DNA from 4 places in the Streptomyces sp. NPDC024687 genome. Region 3 is predicted to be linked to each of the others. Evidence: riboswitches for the same ligand, from Rfam matches in the RefSeq annotation. Region 3 holds a riboswitch; each other region holds the start of a gene.
What was found. Region 3 has a riboswitch for cyclic di-AMP ahead of ACZ39I_RS10270 (M23 family metallopeptidase). Riboswitches for the same ligand answer to the same signal wherever they lie in the genome.
Positions count from the first base shown of each region.

Region 1: another riboswitch for cyclic di-AMP. It lies ahead of ACZ39I_RS38625 (M23 family metallopeptidase); the one in region 3 lies ahead of ACZ39I_RS10270 (M23 family metallopeptidase).
Region 2: another riboswitch for cyclic di-AMP. It lies ahead of ACZ39I_RS17285 (C40 family peptidase); the one in region 3 lies ahead of ACZ39I_RS10270 (M23 family metallopeptidase).
Region 4: another riboswitch for cyclic di-AMP. It lies ahead of ACZ39I_RS31710 (transglycosylase SLT domain-containing protein); the one in region 3 lies ahead of ACZ39I_RS10270 (M23 family metallopeptidase).

Region 1 covers NZ_JBVHLJ010000015.1:36,988-41,971, forward strand. The annotation lists gene ACZ39I_RS38615 (cytochrome P450) at 1-685, opposite strand, end outside; gene ACZ39I_RS38620 (GntR family transcriptional regulator) at 1,288-1,983, opposite strand; gene ACZ39I_RS38625 (M23 family metallopeptidase) at 2,172-2,924, opposite strand; cyclic di-AMP (ydaO/yuaA leader) riboswitch at 2,938-3,104, opposite strand; gene ACZ39I_RS38630 (M16 family metallopeptidase) at 3,308-4,696, opposite strand; gene ACZ39I_RS38635 (M16 family metallopeptidase) at 4,693-4,984, opposite strand, start outside.
Region 2 covers NZ_JBVHLJ010000004.1:117,402-122,385, reverse strand. The annotation lists gene ACZ39I_RS17295 (ATP-dependent Clp protease proteolytic subunit) at 67-702, shown strand; gene ACZ39I_RS17290 (hypothetical protein) at 710-1,015, shown strand; cyclic di-AMP (ydaO/yuaA leader) riboswitch at 1,349-1,528, shown strand; gene ACZ39I_RS17285 (C40 family peptidase) at 1,532-2,005, shown strand; gene ACZ39I_RS17280 (LysE family translocator) at 2,111-2,731, opposite strand; gene ACZ39I_RS17275 (LysR family transcriptional regulator) at 2,819-3,733, shown strand; gene ACZ39I_RS17270 (ATP-binding protein) at 3,740-4,198, opposite strand; gene ACZ39I_RS17265 (helix-turn-helix domain-containing protein) at 4,413-4,984, shown strand, end outside.
Region 3 covers NZ_JBVHLJ010000002.1:773,995-778,978, forward strand. The annotation lists gene ACZ39I_RS10255 (TetR/AcrR family transcriptional regulator) at 1-442, shown strand, start outside; gene ACZ39I_RS10260 (SGNH/GDSL hydrolase family protein) at 535-1,320, opposite strand; gene ACZ39I_RS10265 (DUF6250 domain-containing protein) at 1,466-2,182, opposite strand; gene ACZ39I_RS10270 (M23 family metallopeptidase) at 2,400-3,314, opposite strand; cyclic di-AMP (ydaO/yuaA leader) riboswitch at 3,319-3,480, opposite strand; gene ACZ39I_RS10275 (alpha-galactosidase) at 3,787-4,984, opposite strand, start outside.
Region 4 covers NZ_JBVHLJ010000009.1:189,747-194,730, reverse strand. The annotation lists gene ACZ39I_RS31725 (carbohydrate ABC transporter permease) at 1-237, shown strand, start outside; gene ACZ39I_RS31720 (LacI family DNA-binding transcriptional regulator) at 268-1,296, shown strand; gene ACZ39I_RS31715 (HAD family hydrolase) at 1,601-2,413, shown strand; gene ACZ39I_RS31710 (transglycosylase SLT domain-containing protein) at 2,417-2,899, opposite strand; cyclic di-AMP (ydaO/yuaA leader) riboswitch at 2,903-3,077, opposite strand; gene ACZ39I_RS31705 (polyprenyl synthetase family protein) at 3,602-4,612, shown strand; gene ACZ39I_RS31700 (LolA family protein) at 4,872-4,984, shown strand, end outside.

The sequences.
Region 1 (4,984 bases), on a different contig from region 3:
GGCCCTCGCGTTCGGCGGCGACGAACCTGCTGATCAGATCGTCCTTGGGCTCCGCCCGGCGCTCCTTGACGACCTCCAGGACGAAGTCCTGCATCGCCAGCAGGCTCCGCTGGCACTCCATGAGCCGGTCATAGCTGACGATTTCGGCGATCGCCCCGATGTCGGCCGACCAGGCGAGCAGTTGCGCCCTGTTATCCATGGGCACGCCGAGCATCTCAGCGATGACGCACGCGGGCAGCGGGTACGCGACGTCGGAGACGATGTCCATCCGGCCAGTCGGCTCCACCACATCCAGCAGTTCATGCGACAGCTGACGCACCCGCGGCCGCATCCGGTCGATCATGGCCGGGGTGAAGAAGCGTTTCAGCAGGCCGATGAACCGCTGATGATCTGCGGGAACGGTGTGCCCCATCCACTTCCCGACGGCGGTGCTCAGCGGCCTCAATTCCTCTTGCTGTTCGGGGCTGAGCAACCGGATGCCCTGGGTCAGGTTCGCCGGAGCCATGCGGTGGTCTTTCAGCACTCGGACGATATCGGCATGCCGAGTGAGAAGTGCCGCGTCGATAACCGGAACCCAGGCAATCGGGGTTTTCTCGCGTAACTCGCGGAGCCCTGGAATGGGGTCTCTACTCTTGCCGGACGAGATCAGTTCGTACTTGGGAAACCTAGTCTCTAAGCCAGTCATCTAGCGCATCTCTCCAGTCACTAATGGAGCTAAACCTATGAACGACAACTCAGCGATACCCGAGAGTCTAGACGTGACCATGTGGCGCCGTCAATATCAACTAGACGCTCTGGCAAGGGAATGGGAGACCGAAGCTCCGTTGAGCGGGGTGACCTGCCACGTCGCCCTGCGCCTACGGGCACCTACGGACCTTCCGTCTTCAGTCTTTCCATGTCACGGACCGCTCACCTGCGGAAACACCTCATTCCCGGATCTTGTGTCAGCCCTGCGGCCATCTCGGCCATCTCGGCCATCTCGGCCATCAGCGCCCGAACGCCGGCGCCACTCCTGTCCGGCTATCGCGGCCTACACGGCCACCGCATTCTCCACTCCGCCTTCACAAGCGATCATGATCGCGGAGGCTCTCCCCATCCCGCAGCCATCCCCATTGAACTGCACAGACACCTCAACGATCAAAACTTGCAGCTGCGTGCCAGAAGATGCCTGCCACACGTCCTGAAGGGCTCGCCCGAATTGCCGGGCGAGCCCTTCACCCTTCCCCGTACAGGCAGCAAAAATAATGGCCCCTCAAAGTACTTTTTCTTTGCTATACGGCGCCCGCGTTAATTCCGCAGGCTCGGCATGTTTACGCCATGTTGCGAATTCCTCACCCGCTCCCCGCGGTCGCCGCCAGAGGAGAACCGCAGCCGGTGCGCGGCAGACATACGCTCGGTATGCAGCGCCGTGATAGCCCGCGCGCGCTCACCGTCCCCGCGCGCCACCGCGTCCACGATCGCGCCGTGCTCCGCCCAGGACTCCACCGGGTTGGCGGGCGCCTCCACCACGTACATCCAGGCGATCTTGTGCCGGAGCTGGGTCAGCATCGAGGTCATGGCAGGGCTGCCGGAGGCCTGGGCGAGCGTCTCGTGGAACCAGCCCCCAAGGGAGCGCAGATCCTCGCTGTTGCCTTGCCTGGCCCGCTCCTGACCCAGCCGGACCAGGCCGCGCAGCACCTTCAGATGGGCCTCGGTGCGCCGCTGGGCGGCCCGGGAGGCGCCGAGCGGCACCAGCAGCATGCGCATCTCCAGGAGGTCGGCGCCCTCCTGGTCGGTCGGTTCGGCCACGCACGCGCCCGCGTGGCGTCGCGTCACCACGAAGCCCTCGGCCTCCAGTGTGCGCAGGGCCTCCCGGACGGGGACGCGGGAGACGCCGTAGCGGCGGGCGAGCAGTTCCTCGGTGAGTCGGCTGCCGCGCTCGTAGACACCGGCGACGATGTCGTCCCGGATAGCCGTGCATACCGAGTGCGCCGGAATACGCATGTCCGACCTCCGTCTTAGTCCCCTTGAAACGTCGCCGATTGACGTGTGTTCAGTGACTCTATTGCAATGAGCGGGAATTTCCGACGGCGGACCGGAATCCAGGGATATTTTTTGGACAGCGGGGCACTGTAAACGCGGAAACCCCGGCTCGGAGGAGCCGGGGCCGAAGAAGATCTCGCGGTACGTCGTCAGACACTCACGCCGTGCGAGCGCAGATAGGCGACGGGGTCGATGTCCGAGCCGTACTCGGCGGTGGTGCGGGCCTCGAAGTGCAGGTGCGGCCCGGTGACGTTGCCGGTCGCGCCGGACAGGCCGATCTGCTGGCCGGGGGTGACCGACTGGCCGACCGAGACGCCGATGGACGACAGGTGGCCGTACTGGGTGTACGTGCCGTCGGCCATCCTGATCACGATCTCGTTGCCGTACGAGCCGCCCCAGCCGGTCTCCACGACGGTGCCGCGGCCGACCGCGTGGACGGAGGTGCCGCTCGCGGCGTGGAAGTCGACGCCGGTGTGGCTGCCGGAGGACCACAGGGAGCCGCCGGTCTTGTAGCCGGTGGAGATGTAGGAGCCGGAGATCGGGGTGACGAAGCTGTTGAGGCGCTTGCGCTCGGCCGCGCGGGCGGCGCGCTCTTTGGCCTCGCGCTCCTCCTTGGCCCGTGCCTCGGCCTTCCTCTTGGCCTCCGCCGCCGCCTTCTTCCGCTCGGCGGCCTGCTGTTGGGCAGCGGCCTGGGCGTCGAGCTGATCGGCGAGGGAGTCGCCGACGCTGACGACGGGCATGAGCCCGGTCTGCTCGACGGAGTTCCCGGCGGCGAGCGCCGGAGCGGCGAGGGTGCCGATGACGCCGGTGGTGGCGAGGGCCGCGACGCCCGCCGCATTGGCGGTGGTGCGCTTCATCCGGCTGGGACGACGGTGCTTCCCGGCGGCGCAGGTGAACGCCATGTAGTGGGTGGTCCTTTCCTTCCTTCTCGCCTACCGGGTTAGCTGACGGGTTCGGAGCAGGAAGGTCTCCTACGGACCCCCTCGCAGCGCGCGCGGGCGTCCGATTCACCCCAGGGACAACGCATGTGGGTCCCCGGCTCCCCTGGCTCGCGCCATGCGGGGACTCGGCGATGACTGTCCGGTGCCGCGGACGCGGCGCAGTGCCTGACGAACAGCCGGGATGACGCTAAGCGGGCCGACTTTCAATCCCCAAACCGATCACGGTTTTTGTAGCGCATCCCACAGGCAAGACAGGCAACCTCCTGCCCAATTCGGACATCTAAGGGCCCTGGTGACGCTTCCGTCACCAGGGCCCCTGTGCGGCGCCTGCTCTGCCGGCCCCTCTACTCGGCCGACACGACCTTGACCTCGCCGATGCCGAGGGCCGCCACGGGCTCCTTGATCGCGGCCGCGTCGCCGACCAGGATCGTCACCAGACGGTCCACCGGGAACGCATTCACGACGGCCGCGGTGGCCTCGACGGTGCCCGTCGCGGCGAGCTGCTGGTACAGGGTCGCCTGGTAGTCGTCCGGCAGGTGCTGCTCGACCTGGTCGGCCAGGGTGCCCGCCACGGCCGCCGCCGTCTCGAACTTGAGCGGCGCCACGCCGACGAGGTTCTGTACGGCGACGTCCCGCTCGGCGTCGGTGAGGCCGCCCTCCGCGAGCGTGCGCAGCACGGTCCACAGGTCCTCAAGGGCGGGACCGGTGTTCGGGGTGTCGACGGAGCCGCTGATGGCGAGCATCGCGGCGCCCGAGCCGTCCGGGGCGGACCTGAGGACCTGCCCGAACGACCGCACGCCGTAGGTGTAGCCCTTCTCCTCGCGCAGGACACGGTCCAGCCGGGAGGTGAGAGTGCCGCCGAGGCAGTATGTGCCGAGCACCTGCGCGGGCCACACGCGCGCGTGCCGGTCGGCGCCGATACGGCCGATCAGCAGCTGCGTCTGGACGGCGCCGGGGCGGTCCACGATGACGACCCGGCCGGTGTCGTCGGCGGTCACCGGCGGCATGGGGCGCGGCTGGGCCGTGGAGCCGGTCCAGGAGCCGAGGGTGTCGCCGAGCAGCTCGTCCAGATCGATGCCGGTGAGGTCGCCGACGACCACGGCGGTCGCGGTGGCTGGCCGTACGTGCTTCTCGTAGAACCCGCGCACCGCCGCGGAGTCGATGTTCTCGACCGTCTCCTCGGTGCCCTGGCGCGGGCGGGACATGCGCGAGTCCGCCGGGAACAGTTCCCGGGAGAGCTCCTTGGCTGCGCGGCGGGACGGGTTGGCGAGCTCGTGCGGGATCTCGTCCAGGCGGTTGTTGACGAGCCGTTCGATCTCGCTGTCCGCGAAGGCGGGTGCCCTCAGGGCGTCGGCCAGCAGACCGAGCGCCTTGGCGAGGCGGGAGGCCGGCACTTCGAGGCTCAGCCGGACGCCCGGGTGGTCGGCGTGCGCGTCGAGGGTGGCGCCGCATCGCTCCAGTTCGGCGGCGAACTCCTCGGCGGAGTGCTTGTCGGTGCCCTCCGAGAAGGCGCGCGCCATGATCGTGCCGACACCGTCGAGGCCGGCCGGTTCGGCCTCCAGAGGAGCGTCCAGGAGCACCTCGACGGCGACGACCTGCTGGCCGGGGCGGTGGCAGCGCAGGACCGTCAGGCCGTTGTCGAGCGTCCCGCGCGTGGGGGCCGGAAAGGCCCACGGCCTGGCGTCGCCCGCCTGGGGCTGGGGGTGGAAGTCCATCGCGGCGAGCTCGCTCACTGGGCCGCCTCCTCGTTCTCGTCCTGGTCGGCGGGGGCTTCGGCAGTGGTGGGTTCGTACACGAGCACCGCCCGGTTGTCGGGGCGCAGCTTGGCCTTGGCTACCTTCTGGACGTCCTCGGCGCTCACCTCCAGGACGCGCTCCACGGCGGTGAGGGCGAGCTGCGGGTCGCCGAACAGGACGGCGTAGCGGCACAGTTCGTCGGCGCGGCCCGCGACGGTGCCGAGCCGGTCCAGCCACTCGCGCTCCAACTGGGCCTGGGCGCGCTCCATCTCCTCGGCGGTCGGG
Region 2 (4,984 bases), on a different contig from region 3:
CCATCATAACGTCACGTACGTCCTGTACATTTTTTACAGACAGCCTGCCGCGAGGAGGGGTACGCGATGACCCGACCCACAGCACGTCACGTCCTGCCGGAGTTCCATGAGCGCACGAGCTACGGGCACACGACGACGGATCCGTACTCGAAGCTGCTGGAGGAGCGGATCGTCTTCCTCGGGACGCCGATCGACGACACCTCGGCGAACGATCTGATGGCGCAGTTCATGTACCTCGAGTACCAGGCCCCCGACCGGGACATCTCGCTGTACATCAACTCCCCCGGCGGCTCGTTCAGCGCGATGTCGGCGATCTACGACACGATGCAGTACGTCAGTTGTGACGTGGAGACGACGTGCCTCGGGCAGGCCGGCTCCTCCGCGGCGGTGCTGTTGGCGGCGGGCACGCCGGGCAAGCGGTCCGTCCTGCCGGGCGCCCGGGTGGTGATCCACCAGCCCGCGCTGAGCGAGCCGGTGCAGGGACAGGCCGGCGATCTGGCCATCCAGGCCGACGAGTTGGCCCGGGTGCGGGCCCGCCTGGAGGAGATGCTGGTCCGGCACACCGGCCGCAGCCCCGAGCAGGTGAGCGCGGACATCGAGCGCGACAAGGTCCTGGACGCGCGGGGCGCCGTGGATTACGGCCTGGCGGACGCGATCGTCCCGAGCCGCAGGCCCTCCCGTACCGCGCCGGGCGCGAGGTGAGCCGTCGATGGTGCCGGACCTTCCACCGCTGCCCGCGCTCACGCGCGCCGAGGGCGAGCTGATCGACCGTTATCTCGACGTGGTCGACCTGCTGGGCCGGATCAACCCGGCCCGGCGCGAGGACACCTACGGCGGACTGCGCGCGGCGCAGGCGCTGGTGAGCAGGGCGACCGAGCTGCGCGACGCGCTCGTGCTGATGCACAGCAGGGGTGAGCGCGAACTGCACGCCGCGACGCTGGCGCGGGCGCTGCGGGTCCTGGACGGCGAGCGGCGTACGGCCCGGGTCACCGTGCCTCCGGAGCCCGACAGTTGACGAGGCGTCCGGAGCTGAGTCGAAACGGACCAAACGACGTACCCCCTATTGGAGGAGGCGCGGCTCCTTTTTTGCGAGCGTCGGAGTTGCACAACGCGCCTTGTTCGGGACCGGAATGAGACCTTTCCGTGCTGGTCCGGGGGTCTGTGACCCCCTCGACACCCCTTCCTTCGAAGGGGTGTCCACCCAAACGGGTGAGTGGTGAGTAACACCACAAATCAACGGTTCCGTTGGGCTTTTCGCACTTCCGTGCGCCAAGATCCCTGTCTGACGACAAGCCCCCGCCACAGTGGCGGGGCGATCCGGGCGGACGCCGAGTCCTGCCGCCGCCCGGATGACCGGTCGACAGAAGTGGATCGGCAGGAGTGGAGGACCCAAGCACGACGGGTCGCCGGAACGGTCACGCCATGACCGCGCCGAGTGTCCCTTGGGGTGAAGCCGCGTCAGCGGCCGGGCAACTTCGCCAGCCCGAATCCGACAGGTCATCCTTCACAGGCGGCTGACGAAGGGTTGCGCATGACTGCGCTCAATCGTGTCCCGTCGCTGATGGTCCGGGCCGGTACGGCCTCGGCCTTCGCCATCGCCGCCGTGGGCGGCTCCGTCGTGGTCCCGGGCCTCGCGCCCGACGCCGCGGCCGCGACGCCTGCGACGAAGGCACTCAAGGTAGCGGCCTCCAAGAAGGGCTCGCCGTACAAGTACGGCGCCACAGGGCCCCGCCGCTTCGACTGCTCAGGGCTCACGCTGTACTCGTTCAAGAAGGCGGGCAAGAAGCTCCCGCGCACGGCGGCCCAGCAGTACAACAAGACCCGTCACATCGGCGTGGGCAGCCGCAAGGCCGGCGACCTGGTGTTCTTCCACTCGGGTTCGAACGTGTACCACGTCGGCATCTACGCCGGGAAGGGAAAGATCTGGCACGCCCCGAAGACCGGGGACGTGGTGCGACTGCAGAAGATCTGGACGAAGAGCGTCTGGTACGGCCGGGTCAAGTGACCCCGAGGGGGCGGCGGCGACCTGACCTCCCGCCGCCCCCTCGGGCTTCCGAAGCGCAGGACGGCACAGCCGCCCCGATGCCTCCGTCGGCGCACCGCGAGGTGGTCAGACCGCGAGCAGCGGCTCGGCCAGGAGCATCATGCCGAGAACCGTCAACGCGCCTCCGGTGACCCCGGCGACGGCCCGGGCCGCCCGCGGCCGGCGCAGCCACCGCCCCAGCCGGTCCACGAGCACGGCCACCGCCGGGAACCACACCAGCGCGAGAGCGACCACGATCAGCGCGAGCAGCAGCGTCCTGGGCAGCGTGGAGCTCCCCTGGGGCACGAACTGCGGCAGCAGGCTGAGGAAGGTGATGGGGACCTTGGGGTTGAGCGCGTTGGTGACGAACCCCTGCCGCAGGGGGCGTACCCCCGCGCCGGTCTCGACGACCGTCTGGGTGCGGGTCCGCCGCAGCTCCAGCAGGGTCCGTACACCCAGGTACAGCACATAACCCCCGCCCAGCAGTTGAAGCGCCCGGAACAGCTCGGGCACGGCCGTGAGCACCGCGGCGACCCCGGCCACCGCGAGCGCCGTGTGGATCAGTAGCCCGCCCACGACGCCGAGCGCACAGGCGACCCCGGCCCGGCGGGAGACCAGGGCGTTACGTACGACGACGGTGAAGTCCGCGCCCGGCATGGCGACCATGCCGGCGGCGATCCCGGTGAAGGCGACGATCTGTCCGTTCATGCGGACCAGCCTGCCGCGCCGGAGCCTTCAGCAGGTATGTCGAATAACCTGGGTTTCCCTTAAGCACTCCTTTAGGCAGGCCTCGCCATGTACGACCCGGTCCGCCTCGCCGCCCTGGTCGCCGTCGCGGAGGCGGGCTCGATCACCCGGGCCGCCGAGCGCCTCGGCTACACCCCGCCCGCTCTCTCCCAGCAGCTGGCCAAGCTGGAGCGGGAGGCGGGTACCGCTCTTCTCGTACGGCATCACCGCGGCGCACGGCTCACCGGTGCGGGCGAGTTGCTGGTGGCGCGGGCCAGGCGGGTGCTGGACGAGCTGGACCGGGCCCGGCACGAACTCGCCCGGCTGACCGGCCTGTCGGGCGGCACGCTGAGGCTGGGCACCTTCCAGACGGCGGGCATTCAGCTGCTGCCGCCGGTGCTGAGCACGTTCCGCCGGGCGTACCCGGACGTGGAGCTGTCGGTCGCCTTCCACGAACCCACGGCCGGGATCACCGCGGTGGCGGCCGGTGAGATCGACCTGGCGCTGACACACGCCTATGAGCCGGGCGAGCCCCCCGCCCTCCCGGCCACCCTGAGCGCGGAGCCGCTGCTGACCGAGGAGCTGGTCCTCGTGACGGCCCCCGGGCATGCCCTGGCGGGCGGCTCGACGCGGCTGCCGCTGGCGGAGCTCGCCGGTGAGCCGCTGATCAGCATGGCGCCGGATCATCCGGCCCGGCGGGAGGTGGAGGCGGTGCTGGCCCGGATCGGGACCACACCGTCGGTGCTGGTGGCGACCCCGGGATACGCCCTGGTGTGCGCGCTGGCCAGCGCGGGGCTGGGGGTCGGGGTGGTGCCGGAGATGCTGGCTCGGACGGCGGCCACTCCGGTGGGCACGCGGCAGCTGGAGGCCGGCGCGTTGCGCCGTACGATCTCGGTCGTCCACCGGACCGGCGAGGCGGCACCCGCGGCGGACGCCTTCCGGGCGCTGCTGCGGGGAGCGTTCGGCCGCGCGCGGCCGGTATGAGCTCTCCTACGGCTCCTGTTGCCCCGCCGCCGTGACCGGCTGCACCGGAACCGTCCACGGAAGTTCGATGGAGACGGTCTTGCCGCCTTCCCGGGTGGGCCTGACCCTCAGCTTGCCGCCGTACTCGGCGGCGAGCCAGCGGATGATCACCATCCCCCGCCCGTTGTCCTGCTGGACCGCGGCCGGCAGCCGCTTGGGGAAACGGGGATGGCTGTCGGTGACCCCGATGCGCAGTTGTTCGTCACGGTCCAGCTCGATGTCCACCGTGAAGGTGGGTGACTGCCCGAAGGTGTGCTGTACGGCGTTGGTGGTGAGTTCGGAGACGATGAGCCGGACGGTCTCGGCGGTGTCCGTGGTGGACGGCAGCCCCCACTCCGCCAGTGTGCTCAGGACATAGGTGCGGGCCGCGGAGACCGAGGCGGGTTCGCTCGGCAGAGTGACGGATGCTTCCAGGTGGTCTGCCATGGCGACGTCGTCCCTTTCCCACGGGACCGGAGTCCGACACGGTGCGGATGGTTCGAGTACGGTCCCGGACTGGTGGTTCATCGTCAGAGTGCCATCACCGCGGCTGTGACGGGTGCCGATCCACCAAGATGTGCATATATCTGTCGCTCGAAGCGGTGAACTCTGCGACGCGAGACCGTATTCGGGCGGCTCGTAGGGAGTAAGGAGTAGCTCCATGCAGCACGGCCCCGCGGTGCGCCGGCGGAAACTGGGCGCCGAACTGCGTGCGCTGCGCGCGAGTGCGGGGCTCACCAGCGGTGAGGCCGCCCGGCTCGTGGGCTGGCACCAGTCGAAGGTGAGCCGCATCGAGACCGGTGCCAGCGGGGTGAAACCGGCCGATGTGCGGTTACTTCTCGACGCCTACCGCGTGGGGGACGCGAATCTGCGGGAGCTGCTGATGGTATTGGCGGGCTCCGAGGAGAGCGGCGGCCGGCACCACTGGTGGCACGCGTACCGGGGTGTCCTGCCGCCGACGTACCGGGACTTCATCAGTCTGGAGGCCCAGGCGAGCGCGATGCGCACGCTGGAGACCTCGGTCGTGCCCGGACTGCTCCAGACGCCCGAGTACGCCCGGGCGGTGACCCGGGCGGCGGTCGACGGCCTCGACGACGAACGTCTCGACGCCCTGGTCAAGGTGCGGCTGGCCCGGCAGGACATCCTTCGCGCCCAGCCGCCTCTGGAGTTGAGCGCCGTCCTGGACGAGGCGGTGCTGCGGCGGGAGGTAGGCGGCCCCGAGGTGATGGCCCG
Region 3 (4,984 bases):
GCTGGTCGCCGCCGCGTTCACCTACGCCGCCGAGGACGACCTGGCCCATCTGCGCAAGCTCCTCGGCCGCCGCACGAGCGCCCTGCGCCGGCTCCGGTCGGCCGTGCGCTGGTACGCCCCGACGGGCCAGGCCAAGGGCTGGCGGCTGTGGATCGAGGGCTGGGCGGTGGCCCTGCGTGAGCCGGCGCTCCAGGAGGTCATTCGTGACCTGGACAGACGCTGGAAGGCGGCGCTCACGGAGGTGATCGCCGAGGGCGTGGCCGCGGGCGAGTTCTCCTGCCCGGACCCGGAAGCCACCGCCCTGCGCCTCACCGCCCTCCTGGACGGCCTGGCCGTCCAACTGACGTCCTACGCGGGAGCGGTGGCCAGGTCCCGGGCCCAGGAGTGGGTGGACGAGGCCCTGGCACGGGAACTCGGCCTGGACGGCACGAGGTCCGAGTAGCGGCGATACGCGGGCCGGGTCGCCCGGGGGGAGGGTCTCATGGCGGCCGCCGGGCGAGATCCGCCCCGCCCGGCACCGGCCTCGCACTCGACTCAGGCCACCGGAGCGATCCGGCTCTTGATGTCGTCCGGCGACAGCACGCCCTTGGCCGTCACGTGGTCCCCGGAGGACTCGCCGCGCAGCCGACGCCCGATCCACGGCACCAGAAACTCCCGGGCCCAGTGCACATCGTCGCGCCGCACGTCCAGCGGCCCGCGCGGGGGAAGCGGCGGCCAGGGCTGGTCGGGATCCGCCGGCACCTCCAGTCCCAGCACCTGTCCCGCACGGAGCGCCACACGCGTGTGCCCCTCAGGGGAGAGGTGCAGCCGGTCGCCGTCCCAGGCCCGCCGGTCCTGGATGGTCTTCAGGGACCACAGGTCGAGCACCGGGCACCCGTACCGGTCGGCGACGGCCCGCACATGTCCGTTGTACGTGGCGATCTTGCCGCGCAGATGCTTGAGCACGGGCACACCACGGGTGTCGAAGCCGGTCGTCACCATGACCGTGCCGCACGCCTGGGTGAGCCGGGCCACGGCCCGCTCGAAGCGTTCGGCGACCTCGTCGGGGTCGGTACCGGGCCGGAGGATGTCGTTGCCGCCGGCGCAGAACGACACCAGGTCCGGTGCCAGTTCGACGGCCTGCGGAAGCTGGTCCTCGACGATCTGGTCGAGGAGCTTCCCGCGTACGGCGAGATTGCTGTACCTGAAATCGCCCTCGGGCCGCCGGTCCGCGAGAAGCACCGCGAACCGGTCGGCCCAGCCGACGAATGCCCCGTCGGGGCCGAGGTCGCCGACGCCCTCGGTGAAGCTGTCCCCCACCGCCACGTACGACCCGATCACTGAGCTGCTGTCGTTCTTCGAATCGTCTGCCACAACCGTTCATGATTCACCTTCGAATGTGACCTACGCGACCGTAAGAAGGACTTGACGGTCGGTGAGATAAGCCACTCCTAAAGTGTTGGCCAAACCAGGAATAGGCCCATCATCAGGAATGTTCACGCTGCGACCGCCACACCCTGAAGTCACTGATCCGGAAGTGACTCCAGGTGGTCCGGAACGCGAAGTGCCCACGTGTGTACGGCTGCGGATCGGTGTAGTCGAAGACGAGCCGCCCGTTGTTCCACCACTGCACGGTGGACCCGTCGGAAACGATCCGCACCCGGTTCGGCTCGTTCGCGACCAGCAGCGGCTCGGTGTAGTCGTAGATCAGGGGCCGTACACCGGATTCTCCGACGTAACGGCGCAGCCGTGTCGTGGTGTTGTAGTTGGCGCCGTAGCCGGAGTAGTACGTCTTCAGGTAGTCGTACTCCGCGAGCGCCCCGCCCCGGTGGGTGGCGAAGAGGTCGTGGGGAGACCGGACGTCGACCGCGTTCCAGAAGTTGTTCAGGTCGGACACCCGGTCGTTGACCCCGCCCGCGGACACGGGAGTGGCTGTGTACTCCAGGACGTACGGCCCTTCGAGCGGCTGCCTGAACCAGATCGTCGCGCCGGCCGGCACATCGACCTCCAGGACCCCGCGCCGCGCGGTGACCGTGCCGCCTTGCTCCAGCTCGACGGCCCAGCGGCCGAGGCCGTGGCGGAAGTCGTCGTGAGCGATGAGGCGGCGGTGTGGGGGCGAGGCGCTCGCGGTGGCCGCGGGGACGAGGGCGGCCAGGGCGGCGCCGGCGGCGAGGGCCCCGAAGGCTCTGCGCGTGGTCGTCATGACGGACGGTTCCTTCCGTGAAGGGACGAGGACCCTGAAGAGACGAGGATCCCAGAAAGCGCTTACTCGGCTGGGGAGTTCACTGTGCCGCGCCCCTCCTCCCCCTGTCGACGCCCCGAGCACACCCGCCACAAGAACGCAACGAAGCGATCATGAGGAAACACCGAAGGCCGGACCCGGGGATCGGGGTCCGGCCTTCGGTGGCACAGGAGGATCGTCAGCCGACGGCGACGCCCTTCGAACGGAGGTAGGCGACGGGGTCCACGTCGGAGCCGTAGTCCGGCGTGGTGCGGATCTCGAAGTGCAGGTGCGGGCCGGTGACGTTGCCGGTCGCACCGGAGAGGCCGATCTGCTGGCCCTCGGTCACGGTCTGGCCGGCCGAGACGGAGAGCTGGGACAGGTGGGCGTACTGCGCGTAGTAGCCGTCGTTCAGCTTGATGACGACCTGGTTGCCGTAGGCGCCGCCCCAGCCCGCGGAGACGACCGTGCCCGCGGCCACGGCCTTGAGCGAGGTGCCGGTCGGGACGACGAAGTCGACGCCGGTGTGGTAGCCGCTGGACCACATGCTGCCCGCGACGCGGTAGCCGGTGCCGATCGTGGCGCCGGTGACCGGAAGGGTGTAGCCGCTGGAACTGGTGGTGGCGGAGCTCTGGGTGGCAGCCGTCGAGTTCGAGGAGGACTTCTTCGACTCGGCCTTCTCGGTCTTCGCCGAGGACGAAGAGGAAGACTTGGTCTTCGTCGTGCTCGCCTTGGCCTTCTTGCCGATCGAGAGCTTCAGACCGGGGTGGATCAGTGACGGGTCGTCTCCGATCGCCGAACGGTTGTCGGCGTACAGCTTCTTCCAACCACCGCTGACGTTCTGCTCATCGGCGATCTTCGAGAGATAGTCGCCGACGCGCACCGAATAGGTGCGCACCGTCGAGGCCTTCTTCGCGACCGTCTTTTCGGCGGACTTCTGCGTGACCGGAAGCGACTGAACGGCCTTTTCCGACACGGACTGGGGAGTTGCGGCGTGCGCGCCGGTGGCCCCCATGAGCGGGAGGGCGAGCGCGGCGCCCCCGGTGCCGACGACGGCGATCGAGCGGGTGAAGCGCTGGGACTTCGGACGGCGGTGCTTACCCTTCGCGGGCATGACGAATTCCTCTCCGGCGCCTGCGAGGTGAGCTGTCGGGTGCGGGCTGGAGATGCCCGGACGCGCCTGGACGCGCCTTAACCCCAAGCCGTTCCGGAGACCGGAACAGGCGGTTTTACCTGTGGGTCCCCCGCTCCTGCCTTGCACGGGTGGGTGAGTGTGGGGAATCCGCTCGGCGGCAGGATTGGGCGTCCGACCGGATCGGGGGTGAACGTAAGCGAGCAAGACGCAAAGGGACAAGTGAAGGGTTCCCTTTGCCTGCGTTCCTGTTGATCCCGTATGAGAATTACCGGTCACCCTGCGTGAATCGGACGCCCTTCACCCGACCCAAATCCCCTTGGGAAACCTGCGAATTACGTGAACATGACGGGCGACACACCGTCACGGATATGACGCTGCTCACGTCACGAATTCACAGGAACCCTCAAGCCGAAAGGAGTTGGGAGAGAACCTGCTAATTCGGACACAAGCCCTAGATGCGACGCAGTCGGATAACTGTCGCATCGAGGTCACCGCGCAAGCCGGTACGAAGTCCGTGATGAAGCAATACGCCCCCTCGGTACACTTCGCCCGTTTCGAGGCATTCATACGACGCTGTCGGGTCGAGCCCGCGCAGCCGCAGCGAGGGGACGGGCTCGCCGTACTTCTGCGCCTGCAGCCAGGCGAGGACGACGGTCTCGTCCCCGAGGACGTACTGCACCGCGCTCAGCCCGCCCTGCGGAGGCCGCAGCCGGTACAGGTCGCCGCGCTGCACCACCGGCCGGATCTCCTTGTAGAGACCCACCCACCGAGCGGCTTCGGCGAGCTCCTCCTCGGTCCACTCCGTGAGGTCCCCGCCGACCCCCAGCACCCCGGCCATCGCGCTGACGAACCGGAACCGCAGCGAGCTCACCCGGTCGTTGAGCTGGGTGTTGGGACTGTCGGTCACCCATGCGGCCATCACACGCGCGGGATGGATCTGGCTGAAGCCGTGCTGGATGGCGAGCCGGTCGAGCGGATCGGTGTTGTCCGAGGTCCACACCTGGTCGGTGCGGCTGAGCACCCCGAGGTCGATCCGGCCGCCACCGCCCGAGCAGGACTCGAAGGCCACGCCCGGGTGGGCCTCCCGCAACCGATCCAAGAGGGCGTAGAAGCCGCGCACATGGTCCACCCACAGGCGCTGCGGGTACGACTCACCGGGCCAGCCCGCGTCCGTGAAGCAGCGGTTGAAGTCCCACTTCACATAGTCGATCGGGGCCGAGGAGAGGAGAGCGTCGAGCTGCTCCCACAGGTACTCCTGGACGTCCTCGCGCGCGAGGTTCAGTACGAGCTGGTTGCGGAGCTCCGTCCGCTTCCGTCCCGTTTGGTACTGCACCCAGTCCGGGTGGGCGCGGTACAGCTCGCTGTCCGGGTTGACCATCTCCGGCTCGACCCAGATGCCGAACTGCATGCCGAGCGTGCGCACGTAGTCGGCGAGCGGCTTGAGGCCGGCGGGGAAGCGGTCGGGGTTGGGCGTCCAGTCGCCGAGCCCGGCCCGGTCGCTGGTGCGGGCACCGAACCAGCCGTCGTCGACCACGAACAGCTCGACGCCCATCGCCGCGGCCCGCCGGGCCAGGGTGCGCTGCTGCTCCTCGGAGATGTCGAAGTTCGTGGCCTCCCAGGAGTTGAACAGCACGGGCCGGTCCTGGTCC
Region 4 (4,984 bases), on a different contig from region 3:
CAGTTCGTCGGCATCTGGAACAACTTCCTGCTGCCCTTCGTCATGTTGGCCGACGACGAGAAGTTTCCGATCACCCTCGGCCTGTACACGCTGCTCGCCCAGGGCGCCTCGCAGCCCGCGCTCTACACCCTGGTCATCACCGGATGTCTGCTGGCGATCCTGCCGCTGATCGGGCTCTTCCTGGTGATCCAGCGGTTCTGGTCGCTGGACCTGATGAGCGGCGCGGTCAAGGCCTGAGGCCCCGGACCACTTTCACGAACGAGGAACATGACCACCAGCGCGAACGGACGCCGCAAGCCACCGACCATCCACGACGTGGCCCGGGAGGCGGGCGTCTCGCGGGGCACCGTCTCCCGCTTCCTGAACGGCGGCCACTACGTCTCGCCCGCCGCCCGGCGGGCGGTCGAGGCCGCCGTCAGGAAGACCGGCTACGTGGTCAACCGGCATGCCCGCAGCCTCAGTACGGGCCGGTCGGACTCGGTGGCGTTCCTGCTGACCGAGCCGCAGGAGAAGTTCTTCGAGGACCCCAACTTCAACATCCTGCTGCGCGGTTGCACCGAGCGGCTCGCCCAGCACGACATCCCGTTGCTGCTGATGCTGGCCGAGAGCGACGACGACCGGCGCCGGCTGACCCGGTACATCACCTCGGGTCACGTCGACGGGGTGCTGCTGCTCTCCAACCACAGCGGTGACCCGGTCGCGGCCGAACTGCACCACGCGGGGATCCCGTTGGTGGTCTGCGGCAAGCCGATAGGGCGGGGGACCAAGGTGAGTTACGTGGCCGCCGCCGACCGGGAGGGTGCGCAGGACATGGTCCGCCATCTCCTCGCGGGCGGCCGCCGCCGCATCGGCATGGTCACCGGACCGCTGGACATGCCGGGCGGCCCCGACCGCCTCGGCGGCTACCGGGACGTGCTCGCCGAGGCGGGCCTGCCCTACGACCCGGCGCTCGTCGTCGAGGGCGACTTCCGGCGCAGCGGCGGTGAACGGGCGGCCCGCCGTCTGCTGGCCCAGGCCCCGGACCTGGACGCGGTGTTCGTCGCCTCGGACCTCATGGCCCTCGGGGTCGTGGGCGTCCTTCAGCAGGCCGGGCGTTCGGTCCCGGAGGACATCGCTGTCGGCGGCTTCGACGACTCCCCGGCGGCCACCGCCATCACCCCCGCCCTCACCACCATGCGCCAGCCCTTCGACCGCATCAGCGCCGAGATGGTCCGCATGCTGCTGGCCCAGATCGCGGGCGAGGACACCGCCGGAGTGATCCTCCCTACGGAACTGGTGGTCCGGGACTCCGCGTAGCGCTCCGCCGAGGCGCGGTGCGGTGGCGGGCCCGCACGACGCAGGTGGGGGCGAGGCGAGGCATGGTGACGCGGCGCACGGCGGCCCGGCCGTTGCGCACCGCTCCCTGTCCACCCGCCGCGTCAACAGGGCTGAGCCGCAACGGACATGCCCGGGCCCGGCCTGCCCGGTCTCGTGGCGCATACCGGCGGGTCGTCCCGCGCCGCCGCACCCCCGGAACCGGAACTGCCGTCAACGGATGTGAAAGCAGGAGCCGTCCGGTTCGCGTCGAGTCGCGGGGGCCAACCATCCGTATTCTCTGATCATGGCCGCCTCCACCGCATATTCACTCATCGCCACCGACCTGGACGGCACGCTGCTCCGCGCCGACGACACCGTCTCGGACCGGTCGCTGGCCGCGCTCGCGAGGGTGGCGGAGAGTGGGGCCCGGCATCTCGTCGTGACGGGACGGCCGGCGCCCAGAGTGCGGTCCCTGCTCGACGAAGTCGGCAGCACGGGGCTCGCGGTGTGCGGACAGGGCGCGCAGGTGTACGACGCCGGCGCGGACCGTCTGCTCTGGTCGATGACCCTGGACCGGGAGCTGGCCGAGACCGCGCTCGGCAAGATCGAGGCCGAGGTCGGGCAGGTGTACGCGGCCGTGGACCAGGACGGTGTCGAGGGGCTCACGCTCATCGAACCGGGCTATCTGATGCCCCACCCGACCCTGCCCGCCGTACGGGTCGGCCGGCGCGACGACCTGTGGTGCGAGCCGATCAGCAAGGTGCTGCTGCGCCACCCGTACCTGTCCGACGACGAGTTGGCGGTCACGGCGCGGTCGGTGGTGAGCTCGCTGGCGACGGTCACCATGTCGGGGCCCGGGACCGTCGAACTCCAGCCATGCGGCGTCACCAAGGCGACCGGCCTCGCGCTGGCCGCCCGGCACCTGGGTCTGGGCCCCGAGGTGACGATCGCCTTCGGGGACATGCCCAACGACATCCCCATGTTCGACTGGGCGGCCCGTGGCGTGGCGATGGCCAACGCCCACCCCGATCTCAGGGGCGTGGCCGACGAGGTGACACTGTCGAACGAGGACGACGGCGTCGCCGTCGTCCTCGAAAGACTGTTCCGTGACGCCTAGTTCCTAGTACGCGCCGAACACGTTGTCGATGGACCCGTACCGCTGGGCCGCGTAGTTGCAGGCCGCGGTGATGTTCGCCACCGGGTCGTACGGGTCCCACGAGGTGTTGGCCACGTGGTACGCGTTGAAGGTCGGGTCGATCACCTGGAGCAGGCCCTTGGAGGGCGTGCCGGCCGCCGCGTTGGAGTCCCAGAGGTTGATGGCGTAGGGGTTGCCGGAGGACTCGCGGATGACGTTGCGGTAGATGCCGTCGTAGGAGCCGGGAATCCCGTGCTCCGCCATGACGGCGAGGGAGGCCCGGATCCAGCCGTCGAGGGTGTTGGAGTAGCCGAGCGTGCTGGCGGTCTGCACGGTCGGGGTGGCCGCGGACGCGGTGGTGGCGCCGATGAGGGGGAGCGCGAGTACGGCGGCCCCGGTGCCGGCGACGGCGAGCTTGCGGACGAGACGGCTGGTGCGAGTACGTCGGTGCTGAGCGGCAGCGGACATGGTGAAGTTCCTCTCCGTCGCCTGCGAGGTGAGCTGTCGGGTTCGGGCGGGAGATGCCCGGCCACGCCTACGAAAGGCGCGACTTCACCCCAAGCCGTGCCGGTATGTCCGAAGACGCCCGGTCCGGCGGTCAACCTGGTTCCCCCGCTCCTGCCATGGTTCTCGGTGGGTGTACGGGCGGTGGCAGGATTCGGCGTCCGCCCGACAGGCCGGGAACGTATGCGAGAGCACATGTCCGGAACAAGTGGCGAATTCACATGAGGTGCCTATTGACCTTGGTAAGAGGCATTTGAGGTACTTGATCCTTTGCGTTCGCCAAGCCTCAACTCGCGCACCGGCAAAGGCGGATCGGTGGATTCCGGTTTCATGCCGGTTCGCCCGCATGAGTGGGTCAAGTCACACTGGAGCGCAAGAGGTGCAAAAGGGGCAAGAAGCCTCAACTCGTGTTCAACCGGCGGCCCGTGGGATTCACTGCCCCCGCGTCCGTCCCGCGATGGCGGCCGATTCCGTACAAGTCGGTAGATATTTGCTCTTATCAGATGATCGGAAACATACCGGCCGTGATCCGATACCGCCTGGCATGGACGGGGCGGGCGCTATCGGTGATCCAAAGGTGACCGGATACGCTGACTTGAGTGATGGCAGCGACCTATCGACATTCCGTGTGACCGCCAGTAGACACCAGCAGACAGGAGACCCCTCGTGACCGTCGTCGGGCCGTTCGGGCTGAGCGTGCGGGACCAGGCTCTGGAAGCCGATGTCCAGGCCGGATTGGCGGCTGTCGAGGAGGGACTGCTCGAGGCCACCAAGAGCGAGGTCCCCTTCATCACGGAGGCCGCCCAGCACCTGGTGCGAGCGGGTGGAAAGCGGTTTCGGCCGCTGCTCGTGATGCTCGCCGCCCAGTTCGGTGACCCCTATGCGCCGGGCCTGGTGCCGTCCGCCGTGGTGGTGGAGCTGACCCACCTCGCGACCCTGTACCACGACGACGTCATGGACGAGGCCGAGGTCAGGCGGGGTGTCGACAGCGCCAACACCCGCTGGGGCAACTCGGTGGCCGTGCTGACGGGCGACTTCCTCTTCGCCCGCGCCTCGCACATCCTGGCCGACCTCGGGCCCGAGGCGGTCCGGGTGCAGTCGGAGGCGTTCGAGCGCCTGGTCACCGGCCAGATCCTGGAGACGGCCGGGCCGCAGGACGGCCGTGATCCGGTGGAGCACTACCTCGACGTGCTCGGCGGCAAGACGGGCTCCCTGGTCGCGGTCTCGTGCCGCTTCGGGGCCATGATGTCGGGCGCCGACGAGACCGTCGTGGACGTCCTGACCCAGTACGGCGAGCGCCTCGGTGTCGCCTTCCAGCTCGCCGACGACGTGCTGGACATCGCCTCCGACTCCCGCGAGTCCGGCAAGACGCCGGGCACCGACCTGCGCGAGGGCATCCCCACGATGCCCGTGCTGCGGCTGCGGGAGCGGGCCGCCCGGCTCGGCCTTGCCGAGGACATCGCCCTGTGCGAGCTGCTCGACTCCGACCTCGCGGACGACGCCCGGCACGCGGAGGCGCTGGCGGCCCTGCGCACGCACCCCGCGCTGGAGCAGGCCCGCCGGGACACCGTGCGCTACGCGCAGGACGCGCGCGCGGCCCTGGCGCCGCTGCGGGAGTGCGACGCGAAGGCGGCGCTGATGGAGCTGTGCGACGCGGTGGTGCATCGCGCGGGCTAGCGCCGGCCGTCCGGCCGTCCGGCTGTCCGGCTGTCCGGCAGAGCGAACGCCCCCTACGGGTCGTAGGGGGCGTCGGCATGTCGTGTCATACCCCAGGTGTACACGGAGTTGGCTCCGAGGTCTGACGCATTCTCATGGCCGATTTGGTCAGATGGACATCACGGAAAACACCACTCCTCACCGATTCGGGTGAGAATGGCGGCTACGGGTGGATGCATGGGAGTGGACAGCCGCCGCCGACGACGGAGGTAAGGCACACATGGCACCGTACGAATCCGACGACAGCGTGACCGCCGCGGACGCCGAAGAGTTGCGTTCCGCGCGCCGGCGCAAGGCCGCGCGGTACGTCGTACCGGCCACGGTGGTGGGAGT